4 regions of the Cellulosilyticum sp. genome follow, and region 1 is predicted to be linked to each of the others. Evidence: predicted binding sites of a transcription regulator. Region 1 holds the regulator's gene; each other region holds the start of a gene.
What was found. The regulator Rex, encoded in region 1, represses fermentation and respiration genes when NADH is low (regulators of the CRP and FNR family bind a similar motif). The targets are predictions, from matches to a motif close to ATTGTTAANTANTTAACAAT.
Positions count from the first base shown of each region.

Region 2: AC1VAQ_RS04455 (phosphoenolpyruvate carboxykinase (ATP)) is a predicted target of Rex. The motif match lies at 2,246-2,265, and genes of this name have one in related genera.
Region 3: adhE (bifunctional acetaldehyde-CoA/alcohol dehydrogenase) is a predicted target of Rex. The motif match lies at 2,282-2,301, and genes of this name have one in related genera.
Region 4: AC1VAQ_RS06455 (carbonic anhydrase) is a predicted target of Rex. The motif match lies at 2,483-2,502, and genes of this name have one in related genera.

Region 1 covers NZ_CEVXFV010000059.1:5,183-9,405, forward strand. Annotated here, with positions in the region: gene AC1VAQ_RS17835 (ABC-F family ATP-binding cassette domain-containing protein) at 1-1,750, opposite strand, end outside; gene AC1VAQ_RS17840 (redox-sensing transcriptional repressor Rex) at 1,897-2,553, shown strand; gene AC1VAQ_RS17845 (hypothetical protein) at 3,062-3,754, shown strand; gene acpS (holo-ACP synthase) at 3,751-4,128, shown strand; gene AC1VAQ_RS17855 (NAD(P)H-hydrate dehydratase) at 4,130-4,223, shown strand, end outside.
Region 2 covers NZ_CEVXFV010000006.1:120,360-124,582, forward strand. Annotated here, with positions in the region: gene AC1VAQ_RS04445 (putative polysaccharide biosynthesis protein) at 1-702, shown strand, start outside; gene AC1VAQ_RS04450 (aminotransferase class V-fold PLP-dependent enzyme) at 748-2,037, opposite strand; gene AC1VAQ_RS04455 (phosphoenolpyruvate carboxykinase (ATP)) at 2,343-4,004, shown strand.
Region 3 covers NZ_CEVXFV010000051.1:7,333-11,555, forward strand. Annotated here, with positions in the region: gene AC1VAQ_RS16760 (DUF1858 domain-containing protein) at 1-103, opposite strand, end outside; gene AC1VAQ_RS16765 (methyl-accepting chemotaxis protein) at 678-2,012, shown strand; gene adhE (bifunctional acetaldehyde-CoA/alcohol dehydrogenase) at 2,366-4,223, shown strand, end outside.
Region 4 covers NZ_CEVXFV010000010.1:78,459-82,681, forward strand. Annotated here, with positions in the region: gene AC1VAQ_RS06450 (DNA topoisomerase III) at 1-1,384, shown strand, start outside; gene AC1VAQ_RS06455 (carbonic anhydrase) at 1,477-2,214, opposite strand; gene trmL (tRNA (uridine(34)/cytosine(34)/5-carboxymethylaminomethyluridine(34)-2'-O)-methyltransferase TrmL) at 2,642-3,130, shown strand; gene AC1VAQ_RS06465 (C40 family peptidase) at 3,214-3,915, shown strand; gene AC1VAQ_RS06470 (endonuclease MutS2) at 4,063-4,223, shown strand, end outside.

The DNA of each region.
Region 1 (4,223 bases):
TAGTTGTTTCTACTTTTGTAATTTGATTTTGAATACGTCTAATACGTGTTTGTTCTTCTTTTTGTTTTTGCCAGTCATCTTTGTTAGATGGAGCAGCAGGAGCAGTTGCTACTGCTGTTTTAACAGTTACTTTTGGCACTGGTGTAGTAAGAAGTTCTTTTTTCTTCTCTACATAGTAATCATAGTCCCCAAGGAATTCTTTTGCACCTGTTTGATTCATTTCAATGACTTTGCTTGCTGTTTGATTAATGAAGTAACGGTCATGGGATACATATAATACAGTTCCCTCGTAATTTGAAATGGCACTTTCTAATATTTCCTTTGATAAGATGTCTAAGTGGTTAGTCGGTTCATCTAGGATTAAAAAGTTAGCTTTTGAAAGCATAATCTTAGCAAGTGCCACACGTCCTCTTTCACCACCGCTTAAGGCAGAAATTGGTTTGAAAACATCATCATTTGTAAATAAGAAAGCAGCAAGCATATTACGGATTTCACCATTTTTAAGTTCTGGGAAAGAAGTTTGGATTTCTTCCATAATCGTATTAGTTGTATCTAATGTAGAATGCTCCTGGTCATAGTAGCCCACCATAACATTAGAACCTAAACGTACAGTACCCGAGGATGCAGGAATTTGCTCTAAGATGATACGGAAGAGTGTTGTTTTACCGACGCCGTTAGGACCAACTAAGGCAACTTTATCACCTTTTTTAATAGACATATTCATGTTGCTAAATAAAGGTGCATCTTCAAAAGTTTTGCTGACTTCTTTGAGGTCTAATACGTCATTACCGCTTGGAATACGTGGCGTAAGTACAAGTTGCATTGGTTTATTATCAATCATTGGAGCATCCATAACCTCAATTTTATCAAGAGCCTTTTCGCGGCTTCTTGCACGTTTAAGAGATTTTTCACGGTTAAATTGCTTAAGTTTAGCAATAACGGCTTGTTGCTGAGCGATTTCTCTTTGTTGCTTTTCAAAGTGTTTCATAGCAATTTCGTATTCTTTTTCACTTTTAATCACATAGTCGCTATAGTTACCATTATAAACAAAGGCCTGACCGAATTCTAAGTGAATTACTTTTGTAACAATCTTATCTAAGAAGTAACGGTCGTGGGAAATGATGATAACAGCACCTTTATAGCTGCGAAGGAAACCTTCTAACCATTCAATAGCTTCAATATCTAAGTGGTTAGTCGGTTCATCAAGGAGAAGAAGTGTAGGTTCTTGGAGTAAGAGCTTACCTAAAGCTACACGGTTCTTTTGACCACCAGATAAAATAGAAATAGGTTTTTCATAAACAGATTCATCAAAACCAAGACCTTTTAAGACACCTTTGACGAGGCTTTTATATTCATAGCCTTTTTTGTTTTCAAATTCTGTGCGGAGGGCATCATAGCTTCCCATTAAATCTAATGAAGAAGTTCTGGCGATTTCAGCTTCCATATCATGAAGCTTTGTTTCAAGGGCAATAACTTCATCAAATACATGAAGAAGTTCTTCATAAACGGTTCTTTCTGAATCCAGGTCCATATGTTGTTTTAAGTAGCCGATGGTACAATCCTTACTACAAGAAATGCTACCCCCATCACTTTCCATTTCCTTCGTAAGAATTTTAAGTAATGTGGTTTTACCCGCACCATTATTTCCTATTAAAGCTACCTTTTCATGATCTTCTATATGAAAACTAACATTTTTAAGTACAGTTTGATCAATAAATGTTTTTTGTATATTACTGCATGAGATAATCATTTTTAGCCTCCTTAGTAATTCTTTTTTAATTTTAGCAAAAAAAAGTGCAAAAAGAAAGGAAACATGCCAAGAATCTACATTGACAAAAAAAAAACCTAAATGTATACTGAAATCACTACGTATATGAGAAGTGAGGAGTTGAAAACGTGACAGAAGAAAGAAAAATTTCTATGGCTGTAGTAAGACGTTTACCACGTTATTATCGTTACTTAGGTGAACTACTACAAAAAGGTGTGACAAAAATCTCATCTAGGGAATTAAGCGAGAAAATGAATGTAACAGCCTCACAAATTCGTCAAGATCTTAACAATTTTGGAGGCTTCGGACAACAAGGATATGGTTACAATGTGGAATATCTCTACACAGAAATCGGCAAAATTTTAGGGCTTCATCAAAATTATAAAATGATTATCGTCGGAGTAGGTAATTTAGGACAAGCTATTGCTAACTCAACTTCATTTAGCAAACGTGGTTTTAAGACGATAGGTCTTTTTGATGTTAATCCAAGACTCATCGGAATGAGTATTAATGGTGTAGAGGTTATGGATATTGATAAGATGGAGGAATTCGTTAAAGAAAACGGAGTAGAAATTGCAATCTTAACAATGCCAAAAACACGCGTTAAAGAAACAGCAGAAAATTTAGCGAAGTGGGGAATTAAAGGGCTTTGGAATTTCTCACCAGTTGACTTATTCTTACCTGATACAGTACAAGTAGAGAACGTACACTTATCACAAAACTTAATGACCTTAGCATATAAAATAAATGAAGCAGAACATGGGCGTACGCCTAAAGAATTATAAGGTATGTTAAAAGAGCTATCACAGATTATTTCCGTGATAGCTTTTTTAAATTTCTATAGAGAAACAAATTAAAAACTTGAAATATGCATCGAGGTAAATAGGTTTCTCCTAATGATTTCACATGACTCAAGACTATGAATAATTAAAATTTATAAATGTGAAATCTATATAGAGAAACCAAAAACTTGAAATATGCATTTAGGTAAATAGATTTCTCTCAATGATTTCACATGACTACAAACTATGAATAACTAAATTTTATAAATGTGAAATCTATAATAAGGTATAAAGAAATTGAAAAAAGAGAATGCATAATTTATTCTTTCAAAATGCCGACATATTTATAAGTGACCAGCATTTATTGATGAAATTCATATTCTAATATTAAAAAACAAGATATAATATAGAGAAACTGGCTATAAAGTTAAAAAATATATAATAATAAAACTTTATAAATGTGATATCTATAATATAGAGCCTATAAGAGTAATAATTAAGGGGGCAAGGGATGTTCGGATTTGGAAAGAAAAATAGAAAAGTAGTTGTACAGGATGATATAGCAGATAATGTAAAGTTATCAGATAAGCAAGTAGAAATTAAAAAAAGCTATATTAATACGGTCTTAGAAAATAGGAAGTTACCTATTGTGCTATTAGATCCACTATGGTATACCGTTAAGGAACAAATAAAAAGTAAAGTGATTGATGAAAAAGAAAAGCTGTTACAAGAACTTCTTAAGGAACAGGCACGTTTAAATACGGATTATAAAGAGTATAATAAAGTGAAGCAAAATTTCCTAAAGCAAATTTTAGCTTTAAGTGGAGAAGTACAAGGTGAAGATGGGGATAAAAAAATAGAAGAACTCAATAAATTACATCAAAGTACTTTAGAAGTAAATAATCGTTTAGAGAATATTGAAACAAGACTTGAAGAGGTAGATGAGCAGGTTCAAGTAACTAATAAAGAGCTTATAGGGGAGATGGTAGCAGTAGGTTATGAATATATAGATATTCATCGTCAAAAAGAGATAAAGCTAGAGTCAGAGATTGAGGCACTTCGTGCTGAAATGCTTAAGAAAACTAATGAAAAGAAACAAAGTGAAAAATTTTTAAAGGATATCTACAATTATCTTCATAATATTGTAGGGCAACAGCAAATTGAAATTATCGATAAAACATTATGGGATACGAATAAAAAATGATATTAGGAATAGGAACAGACATTATTGAAATTAGTCGCATTGAAAAGGCTGTTAAAAAAACACCTTCTTTTTTAAGTAAGGTGTTTACACCAAATGAAATGAGCTATTTTGAAACGAAGAATTATCGCGCAGAAACGATAGCAGGTGTTTTTGCAGCAAAAGAAGCAGTAAGTAAGGCACTAGGTACAGGCTTTAGAAATTTTTCAGCCAGTGATATAGAAATTACACCAGATAGATTGGGAAAACCTAAAGTTTATTTGTTAAATAAAGCACAAAGATTAGGGCAAGAATTAGGTGTGACGGCTATGCAGGTAAGTATTTCACATTGCCAGACTTATGCAGTGGCCTATGCCCTAGCAGAAGGAGGAGAATAATATGAAATTAATGACGCCTACTCAAATGAGAAAAATAGATGAATTAGCAACGGCTAGGTATGGTATACCTAGCCTTTTGCTTATGGAACAAGCTT
Region 2 (4,223 bases), on a different contig from region 1:
TTTTTTCCCTCTGCTTTTTTAACAGCCTTTTCTACAACACTTATTCCTGAAATTGCAAAGGCAAATATATTAAAGCAAAAAAAACGTGTTAACTACACTGTAAACAAAGTTATTCAATTCACCTTCATGCTTAGCCTTTTTGCTGCCAGTTTATTCATTAACTATGCTGATGAAATAGGCCTTGTCCTTTATCACAATAAACAAATTGGCAAAATGCTACGTATCTTAGCTTTAATTGTACCATTTATGTATGTAGAAGTTGTTACGGATGGCATCCTAAAAGGCTTAGGAAAACAAGTAAGCTGCCTCAAATATAGTATTTTTGACACACTATTTCGTATTACAACGATTTATTTCTTCTTACCTATCAAAGGAATTTCTAGTTTTATAGGTATTATGATTATTAGTAATATTATGACCTCTACCCTTAACTTCAATAAACTACTAGACTCTACCAAGCTTAAGGTTCAAGTCTCTAACTGGATTCTTAAACCTCTTCTAGCAGCCTTAGGCGGTGCAACTTTTTCCAAACTTATATTAAACCTATGCTTTCACTACAATCTAGCAACTACCCCTATCCTCATTTTGGCCCTTATTCTAAGTTCCTTAATCTACCTGCTTCTCCTCTTCATCATTGACTGTCTCCGCAAAGAAGACTTCATCAAACTAACAACTCTTCTTCACCCCAGCTATGAAGAATAAAGGAGGCCATAGGCCTCCAATCTTTTATTTTTTATTTTTTATTCGTTACTGATAATGCTTCACAATGAACTCCACTGTATCCAAAAATTCATCCACTTCTTCCTCCGTGTTATACAATCCAAAGCTGGCACGAATCATACCAGGCTTTTGAAGACGTGGTTTTTCTAAATATCTATATCTCTCTTTATCCGTCACCCCTAAAAGTCGCATAACATAAGGTTGCGCACAAAAGCACCCTGTCCTTACAGCTATTCCCCTTATTTCTTGAAGTAATCTACCAACCTCGCTATGATGAATACCTCTTATATTAAAAGGAACAACACCCACTCTATTCTCCGCCATCGGATCGCCGTATAAAATGATTCCTGGTATCGCACTTAATCCATTTATCAATTGCTTCCTAAGTACACTTTCATGACGCTCTATCTCCTCAAATCCAATAGTTTTCAAAACAGTCATAGCTGCCACTATAGACATCACCCCTAAAAAATTAGGTGTTCCTGCTTCATCCCTTGCTCCAGTATCCTTATAGTAAACATCATAATCAAAAACAGCCTCAACTGTTCCTCCACCTTGTAAAAAAGGGACCTTATTCTTTAAAAACTCTTTCTTCGCAATCACCACACCACTCCCAAAAGGTGCATACATCTTATGTCCAGAAAATACTAAGAAATCTATTGCCTCTTCTGGGACTTCCCCTTTAATATCAATTTCTCTATGGGCAACAAGTTGTGCAACATCCACTATTAAATGTGCACCATATTGATGAGCTATTCTAGCCAGCTTATGAATATCTGCTGTATATCCCGTAACATTACTTGCTGCCGTCATTGTTACATATTTAATCGTCCCTAATGATCTTTTAAGTATATATTCCATTTCCTCTAATGCCACTTTACCTTCTTTATCCACTTCTACATACAATACATTTGCTAATCTTCGCCAAGGCAAATCATTTGCATGATGTTCCATTCTCGACGTTAAAACCTTGCAATTACTACGGTCACATAACATATTCGCTAGTAAATTAATACCTTCCGTAGTGTTCTTAACGTAAATAACTTCATATCCATCTTCCTCAGAAACATTAAAAAAATTTAATACTTCTTTTTTAGATAATTCATAGGCTCTCGTACAATATCCAGACTTATGACCACCACGCCCTACTGAGCCATACATAAGTATATTTTCAGACACAAAACTATCTACCTGTTTAAATGGTGGTGTTGTTGCACCATTATCGAAATTGATAGGAATAACCTGCTGCCCATTTTCTAGCTCTATAGGTACCTCAATGCCATTAAACAATTCGCGATAATTCTTTTTTTGCCTCATTATGCAACCCTCCTCAAAAAAATATATTCAATAAACCACCTTTTATGAATCTTATACGTCTATGTAGGACATGTTTGTCAAAAATTATTTTAGTTATATATTTTTTAGAATATATTATAGTTTTTAATTTTTGTTATATTATTGTATAATTTTATTAAATTTTATATTGTTTTTTATTGACTTTTAACTTCTAATATCAGATAATTAGTTTGTAAGAAATTTAACATTTCTTGTCGTATTAGTTAAGGTTATATATTATATAATAATTTATCTTAAATCAAATTATTTTTAAGGAGGATTTACTCATGGCAACAAAAGCAAGATTCCCTAGAACTGAAATCGGGGCAGACAACCCAATTTTCAACTCAATTCGTGCAACAATCGAAACCGCATTCTATGGTAACAATGTAGTTCCTGTAAACTCTTTGAAAGAAGCTTATAAATATGCAAAAGAAGCACCTGGTACAATCGTTACAGATATGCCAGTATATAAACCAGAATTAATTGGTCTCGATGAAGACGCTAAAATTCTTCTTTTCAACGATGGCGCTGTAACTGGACGTACTGCTGCTGCTCGTAGAATCATTGGAGAAGCTGGTGTAGATGTTAATGAATACAGACTTAAAATTAGTGAAGCTATTTTCCAAGGTAGAACTAAAAAAATGTGCCACGCACAAGCTGTTGTAGGTCTTGATAAAGATTTCACAGTAAAAGCTCACCTTTGCATCCCTGCTACATATGCTAATAACATGTATTCTTGGCTTCTTAACTTCCAAGTAATTAACGAAGAAGTAGCTAAAATGTATAATGAGTCTAAACTATACGATAATGAAGGCGACCTTTACATTTACTCAGATCCAGATTGGTCACATCCAGATCACCCACTTGGACTTTGTGTATTTGATACAGCTCATAACTGTGCTTGTATTCTTGGTCTTAGATACTTCGGAGAACATAAAAAAGGTACACTTACACTTGCTTGGGCTATGGCTAACCGTCACGGCTATGCATCTTGCCACGGCGGACAAAAACGTTACAACTTACCAGGCGGTAAAAGCTTCGTAGCTGGTGTATTTGGTCTTTCAGGTTCTGGTAAATCAACTCTTACACATGCGCGTCATGATGGTAAATATGATATTACAGTTCTTCATGATGATGCATTCGTTATTTCTGGAGAAGACGGTTCTTCAATCGCACTTGAACCATCTTACTTTGACAAAACAGCTGACTATCCACTTACATGTGAAGACAATAAATATCTTGTATCACTTCAAAACTGTGCCGCTACACTTGATGAAGATGGCAAAATCGTTCCTGTTACAGAAGACGTTCGTAATGGTAATGGGCGTGCAGTAAAATCAATTCTTTGGTCACCAAACCGTGTAAACAAATTCAACGAGCCAGTTAATGCTATCTTCTGGATTATGAAAGACCCTACACTTCCACCAATCGTAAGACTTAGTGGTGCTGAACTTGCTTCAGTAATGGGTGCTACACTTGCTACAAAACGTTCAAGTGCTGAAAGACTTGCTCCTGGAGTAGATCCTAATGCTTTAGTTGTAGAACCATATGCTAACCCATTCAGAACATATCCACTTGCAAACGACTACATTGCATTCAGAAACTTAGTAGCAGAGAAAAATGTAGACTGCTATATTATCAACACAGGAGAATTCATGGGCAAAAAAGTAACTAAAGAAGTTACTCTTGGTGTACTTGAAGCTGTAGTTGAAGGAAAAACAGAATTCAAACAATGGGGACCATTCAGCGATATCGAAATCATGGAAGTTGAAGGTTTCGTACCAGACTTCTCAGATAGCAACTACGTTGAACAATTACAAAAACGTATGCAAGAACGTGTAAACTTCGTTGCATCTCGTGAAACAGAAAAAGGCGGATTTGATAAACTTCCAGCTGACGCATTAGAAGCATTACAAAAAGTTGTAGAGGAATCAAAACGTGCTTAATTATTAAATTTTGCATTAAAAACAAAGTTAAATAAATCGTCGAAAAAAGGTCGTAGGGAAATAGTCTCTACGACCTTTTTTCGTTTTCCTCCCTTCACTTTTGTTTTATCATATACATAGTGTGGGTAAGTTAGTATATCTTTTTTGAGCTCGACTTCGACCAGAGGGAGGGAGATGGCACAAAATATATACTCACTTATCCACACGGACCTTTTCCAT
Region 3 (4,223 bases), on a different contig from region 1:
CTGCACATCCTAAGCATCCCATACCGAATTGTGCAAATACATTTGCTGCTTCTGGGTATTTACTTACTACTTCCATGATTCCCATGTCTCTAGTGATTTTCATTTTAATTCTCCCTTCTACGTCTATGCTTATATGTTCATATATAAGCAAACAATTTTATATATATAATACACCTAAACACTTGAAAAAGAAAGGCTAAAATAAAAAAGGGAGGCTCTTCACGAGCCTCACCTGTTGTATGATTTCATTATAGAGTTAAAGTATAAAAAATTCACTACTTTTATTGATTATTTTTATAATTTTCATCTTATATTGCGATTTTATTGTTAATTTTTTAGTAATCCTGCAAAAAACGTTTGGTGTTTTAAATTTTTAATTTATTTTTTCAATTCCTATTTTTCCACAAGATTTCTTTCATATATTATCCACATATTTTTAATTTAAATACACAAACTTTTATATTATATTGTGTTTAATTTTTTACTTATCCACATATTTCACAAAACTATCAACATTTTGTGAACAACTTTTTAAATTCCACAACTTTATACACAGGTTTATACATAAGAAGTACTCAACTCTAAGTTATTGTTTCCATACTTCAACCAAAATGATATAATATCATTAATTTTAAATATATTCAAATAAATTCGTTATATTATTTAGGGGGCATAGTATGAAAAAGCATTCACTCAAATCTAAAATCTCGTTTATTACCGCAATATCTGTCTTCATCAACTTTTGTATCTTTACAGCCATTAATCTCTTTACGCTTTTGCCGTCTTTATCCAAGATTCTAAACAACACCTCAATAGATAACGTACAAAAGTCACATGACATATCGATTCTTATCGGATTACATAATCTAGGTAATATGCTATTTAATATTTTAGCTGTTTCTATTTGTCTTTCAATAATCTGTACACGTTTTTTTAAACCCTTCAAGTCTTTAATAGCCGCTTGTCATAGGATGGAAAAAGGTGACTTCAGCACTTCAATTGAAGAAGAAGTATTAAACACTAATGATGAATTAGGACAAGTTGCTATTGCACTTGCACATATGCAAGATAAGCTTAATGAATTTTTAGCCGCTACCGCGCATGAATCCAAAAGAATTCTCTCTATATCAGATACCTTAACCCAAAATGCGACTAAGACCCAAGAGGCCACTACAAATATTGCTAACGCAATTCAAGAAATTGTTTCTGGTGCAGAAGAACAAACTTCTTTTACAGAAGAAACTGCTCAGATGACAACCGAAATACATACTGGTATGGAACGTGTAACTACTAATATTCAAGAAGTTACAAACGCTGCAAGCCTTACATTAAACTCTGCACATGCTGGTGATAACCTCATAGAATCCGTGGTTGCTCAAATGAATGATATTAATGATAAGGTAACTTCAACCGCTGAACTAGTTAGCTTATTAGGTGAAAAATCAAATGAAATTAAAAATGCAGTCTCACTAATTACTGATTTAGCTAAACAAACTAATTTGCTTGCTTTAAATGCATCTATTGAAGCGGCCCGCGCTGGTGATCAAGGGAAAGGATTCGCGGTTGTCGCAGATCAAGTTCGCGTACTTGCTGAACAATCTGCCAGCTCTGCAACCCATATTACCAATATTACAAATGAAATTAACTCTACCATTCAAAATGCCATTGTTTCTATGTCGCAAGGTACTTCTTCTGTACATGAAGGTTTATCCTTAGTTCAAAATGCTGGTACAAGCTTTAAAGAAATTCTAACAAATATCCAACAAGTTTCTGTAGAAATCGAAGAGGTCTCAGCTATTACTGAAGAAGTTAATGCTGGTACAACTAGTGTACTTGATGCCATTGAAAATATCGCAACAATCTCCTCTTCAGCATCTAATAATACGCAATCAGTTGCTATGTCTACAGATGCGCAAGCTAACCTTATGAATGAAGTCACAAAAACTGCTGCTGACCTAGAACGCCGTGCCAAAAAATTAACAGTTGAAGTAAGTAAATATACCATCAAATAATCATTAGCTATTTATAGCTACCTTAGGGGGTGTCGTTAAGGCACCCCCTTTTATTTGTTTATTCTTTAACATAAATTAGCCTAGGTTTAATGCGACCTAAACAAAAGCTTTAAGTAAGTTATTTCGTTATTTTCATCAATTTTTACAGCATCTTTCAAATAATTTGTTCGTACAATTCTAAATTCAAGGCATTGACAAGGCATTTTCCCCATGTTATCATTACAATATATTCTAAATCAAATAAACAATTCTACATTTTTTTAACTTGTTTTGTTAAATTAATAACAATTCAAATTAATCAATGATGTAGTTCTGTCTATACTGCATTTAAATTCTAAGGGAGGATTTTAATTATGTCTGATGAGAAAAAAGAAAAAAAAGTAACAGAAGTACAAGAAACACCAGTTACTGATCCAAAAGTAATGATTGATGAGTTAGTTGCCAAAGCAAAGGTTGCTCTTGATGAATATATGAAACTTGATCAAGAACAAATTGATGAAATTACAAAAGCTATGGCTCTTGCTGGCCTTTCAGCTCAAATGAAACTTGCTAAAATGGCTATCGACGAAACAGGTCGCGGTATCTTTGAAGATAAAGTTACAAAAAATATCTTCGCTACAGAATACATCTACCACAGTATTAAACATGAAAAAACTGTTGGTGTTATCGAAGACAACGAAGATGAAGGCTACATTGAAATTGCTGAACCAGTTGGTATCGTAGCTGGGGTTACACCTACAACTAACCCAACTTCTACTACAATGTTCAAAGCTATCACATGTGCTAAAACACGTAACCCAATCATCTTTGGTTTCCACCCAGCAGCTCAAAAATGTTCACGTGAAGCTGCAATTATCGTTCGTGATGCAGCTATCAAAGCTGGTGCTCCTGAAAACTGTGTACAATGGATTGAAGTTCCTTCAATTGAAGCTACTAATGCACTTATGAATCACCCTGATGTAGCAACCGTTCTTGCAACTGGTGGTTCTGCAATGGTTAAAGCTGCTTACTCTACTGGTAAACCAGCACTCGGCGTTGGCCCTGGTAACGTACCAGCTTTCGTTGAAAAAACTGCAAATCTTGAACAATCTCTCACAGATATCATTCTTTCAAAATCATTCGATAATGGTATGATTTGTGCTTCTGAACAAGCTGCTATCATCGAAGCTCCTATTTACGATAAAGCTGTTGAATTCATGAAAAAACAAGGTTGTTACTTCGCAACTAAAGAAGAAGTTAAAAAACTTGAGCCAATCGTTATTGACCCAGTTAGACAAATGGCTGGTCCTGCTATCGTTGGTAAATATCCATACGAAATTGCAGCACTTGCTGGTATTACAATTCCAAAAGAAACAAAAGTTCTCTGCTGTGAACTTGATGGTGTAGGTGCTGATTACCCACTTTCAAGAGAAAAACTTTCTCCAGTTCTTGCAGTTGTTAAAGCTAAAAATGTTGAAGATGGTATTCAAAAAGCTGAAACAATGGTTGAACTTGGTGGTCTTGGTCATACAGCAGTTATCCATACAACAAACAATGACCTTATTGATGAATATGGCAAACGCCTTAAAGCTTGTCGTATCATTGTAAACTCTCCATCTGCATTTGGTGGTATTGGTGATGTTTATAACTCACTTATGCCTTCATTAACACTTGGTTGCGGTTCTTATGGACATAACTCTACTTCTTCAAACGTAACAGCTCAAAACTTAATTAATAAGAAAAGGGTGGCGAAGAGACGCGTGAATATGCAATGGTTTAAAATTCCAGAAAAAGTTTATTTCGAAGCTGGTTCAGTTCAATACTTATCAAAAATGCCAGACATTCATCGTGCAATGATTGTAGCTGACCCAATGATGGTTAAATTAGGTTATGTAGATAGACTTACTTACCAATTAAATAAAAACCTTAATAAAGTAACAATCGAAATCTTCAGCGAAGTAGAACCAGATCCAGACTTAGTAACAGTTAGAAAAGGTACAGCTGTTATGAATTCATTCCAACCAGACGTTATCATCGCGCTTGGCGGTGGTTCTGCAATGGATGCTGCTAAAGCTATGTGGTTATTCTATGAATATCCAGAAGCTGATTTCATCGGTATGGCTCAAAAATTCATGGATATCCGTAAACGTGTTTACAAGTTCCCTAAACTTGGTAAAAAAGCTAAAATGGTTTCTATCCCAACAACATCAGGTACAGGTTCTGAGGTAACAT
Region 4 (4,223 bases), on a different contig from region 1:
TAAAAAGCAATATGCACCGCAACTTTATGATTTAACAGAACTACAACGTGATGCAAATAAACTTTTTGGTTTTAGTCCAAAACAAACATTAGGAATTATGCAGCGTTTATATGAAAATTATAAAGTATTGACATATCCAAGAACAGATTCACGCTATATTTCAGAAGATATTGTACCTACCTTGAAAGAACGTTTAAAGGCAGTGGCGATTGGACCCTATAGAAGTTTTGCAAGTGAAATTATCAACAAAGGTTTTAAGGTGAGTAAAAACTTTGTTGATAACAGTAAGGTATCTGATCATCATGCAATTATTCCAACAGAAGAAAGTGCTATGCTTACACGTCTTAGTAATGAAGAACGTAAGATTTATGATCTAGTTGTAAAACGTTTCTTAAGTGTGTTAATGCGTCCGGTTGAATATACACAGATGAATGTAACAGTAGAAGTGGCAGGAGAAAGCCTTATTGCAAAAGGCAAGAACATTCAGGAAAAAGGCTGGAAGGCTTTATATGACTATAGCGTAGAAGAAGAAAATGATGAAGAAGTAAAAGATCAAAGTTTGCCAGTTCTTACAAAAGGCGAAAGTGTTAAACTCCAAAGTGTTGCAAAAAACAAATGCTTCACAAAAGCACCAGCTCGTTTTAATGAGGCAACACTACTTTCTGCTATGGAAAAGCCATACCTTTATGTAAATGTAGGTCAAAAGGCAGCAAAAACGTTAGGTGAAACAGGTGGTATTGGTACTGTTGCTACACGTGCAGATATTATTGAAAAGCTCTATAATATGTTTTACATCGAAAAAAATGGCAAGGATATCATTCCAACATCAAAAGGAAAACAGCTTATTGAACTTGTACCAGCAGATTTAAAATCACCACTTTTAACAGCTAAGTGGGAAAATGAATTAGAACTTATCAGCAAAGGCAAACAGAGTCCAAAGACGTTTCTGGAAAATATTCGCATTTATAGCAGCGGCCTTGTTAAAGATGTGAAGAGGTCAACAGATAAATACGTACATGATAATATGACAGGTAAACGTTGTCCTAACTGTGGAAAATTCTTGTTAGATGTTAAAGGTAAACATGGTAAAATGTATGTATGTCAAGACCGTGCGTGTGGTTATAAAGAAACAGTAAGTAAATTTACAAATACACGCTGTCCACAATGCCACAAAAAATTAGAACTGCGTGGGCAGGGAGATGGGCAGATTTATGTATGTACAACATGTACATTTAGAGAAAAATTAAGTACATTTAATAAAAGGTATCGTAGTAATAATGAAAAGGTAGATAAACGTTCTGTACAGAAGTATATGAAACAGCAACAAAAAGAAGATGAAGGTAACTTTGTATTTGCAGACTTGTTCTCAAAGTTAAACAAATAAGATACTTTTAAACACTAAATAAAATGGGTGTCGTAAATTTACGACACCCATTTTATTTATATTAGGCCAATTAAAGTGAGATAAAATAATGATTAATCTAAGAATGTAACATGACCATCTAAGTCATAGTAAGCCCCTACAACTTGAAGTTTGCCTGATTCAATGGCTTCAGCTACGACAGGATTTTGTTTAAGAGTCTCAATAGTAGCCTGAACATTTGTGTGAGAGGCATCTTCAATAGAAGAAGCATTTACAGCTTCTACGCTTGGTGTGATGGCAGCAACAAGTTCGCCGATGGCACCTTCGGGTTCTGATTTGGCTTCATAGGCTTCAAAGGCAGCAGTTACAGCGCCGCAGCTTTCATGTCCCATGACAACAAGAAGCGGGCAACCAAGATGTTCTACGCCATATTCTACAGAACCAAGTGCATATTCATCTAAAATGTTACCAGCAATACGAATTTCAAAAAGTTCTCCAAGTCCTGCATTAAAAACGTGAGATGGTGTAACACGAGAGTCAGAACATGAAATAACTACGGCATAAGGTGATTGCCCATTTTCAAGCTCAGTTCTTTTTGCAGAAGAAACATTAATGATTTCAGTATCATCAGCTACGAAACGTGCATTGCCATCTTTTAAAAGGTTAAGTGCATCTTCAGCAGTTGAAACGTTTGTATCGACTACAAGACTTTCGGCTTCATTTGGTGTAGATGCAGTTTCTGTAGTAGTAGATGGTGTAACTTCAGTAGGCTGGGCAGGTGTATTGGTATTACCACATCCTACGAAAGCTAGTGTGCTCATTAAAACAAATAAAAAAGCAAATTTTTTCATAATCAGTATTCTCCCTATGTAATGAATTAAATCATTGTAAGTGTTAAACACTTAGAAAATGATATTTAAAAATGTGACTTTTAAAAAATATCACAATAAAAACATATATTCAAATTATTTGTTTGAAGCTGTAGAAAATAAATTAGTAAGAAATAAGTAGAAAGAGCTTGTATGTTATAAATAAAATAGGTAAAAATGATTAAATAAAAAAAGAATATATCGATAAATTTAAAGAAAAATAGTTAAAAATAAAATCAAATAATTGATTCGTGTAAAATATTCAACAAATTTTAAACGAAATGTCAAAAGTTAAGACTGGGAAAGGTGGGCGTTGATTCAAGACAAAATATGACATATAATAATAGGCATATAGTGGAAATGTTTATCATGAAATTTATAATATACAAAAGAAAGAAGAGGATGTACGATGAATATCGTTTTACATGAACCAGAAATACCACAAAATACAGGAAATATTGCAAGAACCTGTGCTGCGACAGGTGCTACGCTTCATTTAATTGAACCATTAGGATTTTCATTAGATGAAAAACAAATTAAGCGTGCAGGTCTTGATTACTGGCATTTAGTAACAGTAAAAACTTATAAAAACTATCAGGAATTCTTAGAGAAAAATAATTATCCTAAAGTTTATATGGCAACAACTAAATCACGTCAAACTTACACAGAAGTAGCGTATGAAGAAGATGCTTATATTATGTTTGGGAGAGAGTCAGCAGGTATTCCAGAAGAGATTTTATTAGAAAGTAAAGAAACTTGTATTCGTATTCCTATGATTTCAGAAGCGCGTTCTTTGAACTTATCAAATTCTGTGGCAATTGTACTTTATGAAGCGCTCAGACAACATAATTTTGAGCATCTCAAAATAGCAGGTGAACTGCATCATTATCACTGGTAAGAGAAAATCCTCTTAAGGCTGTATAAAAAACGGAATATTGTGCAATAATTGCAAATGGAAGTTTTAGCTTTTAGGAGGAAATTATGAAATCTTTAATGAAGCGTGTTTTAGGAGTAGGACTAGCGCTTTTAATGAGTACCACACTTTATGCAAGTCCTGTAGAACGAAAGTCAATATTCCCTAAGTATACTGGCATAGTTGCCTCACTTCGTGATGCAAATACAGATATAAGGAGTTATCCAGATCAATATGCCGATATTTTAGGGACTACTTATAGTAAGCAAGTTCATATCATTGGCCAAAATAATGATTGGTATAAAGTGAGTTTAAATGGTGATGTTGGATGGATTCGTAAAACAAGTGTGGAAGTGACACAAAATGAATATATACCATATAGTAAGGTTTTAGGTGAAGAAATCGTAGATTACGGTAAACAGTTTATTGGTACGCCTTATGTATGGGGTGGTAATGACCTAAAAAAAGGAGTAGATTGTTCAGGACTCACCAAAGAAGTATATGAAACTTTTGATATTAACATTACGAGGCTTGCGGCAACACAGGTAAGAGATGGTAAAATCATTGACAAAGCAGAGCTTCGTCCTGGCGACCTTGTGTTTTTTGATACAACAGGTAAGAATACAGGAACGATTTCACATGTAGGGATATACGCAGGTGATAATATGTTTTTACATGCTGATGGTACCAATGGTGTGATGCTCAGTAGATTAGATAGTCCATATTATGCACGCAATTATGTCACAAGTAGTCGTATTATCAATAGTTAAAAAGACATGAGTTAAAAAAACATGAGGCTATGTCATTAGCCTCATGTTTTTTTATAGGAATAAGAAGGTTTAGTTTTTAATATTTGCAAAGCAGACAAATTGTGTCATAATAGAAATAACGTTAAATACAATATAAGAGGTTATAAAATGAACGCAAAAACACTCTATAAATTAGAATTTCATAAAGTACTTGAACTTGTAAAATCGCAAGCAGTGACAGAAGGTGGAAAGCATTTAGTAAGTCAAATGCTACCTTCTTCTGAACTTGAAATTGTTAAGAAGCTTCAAGATGAAACTGCTCAGGCTAT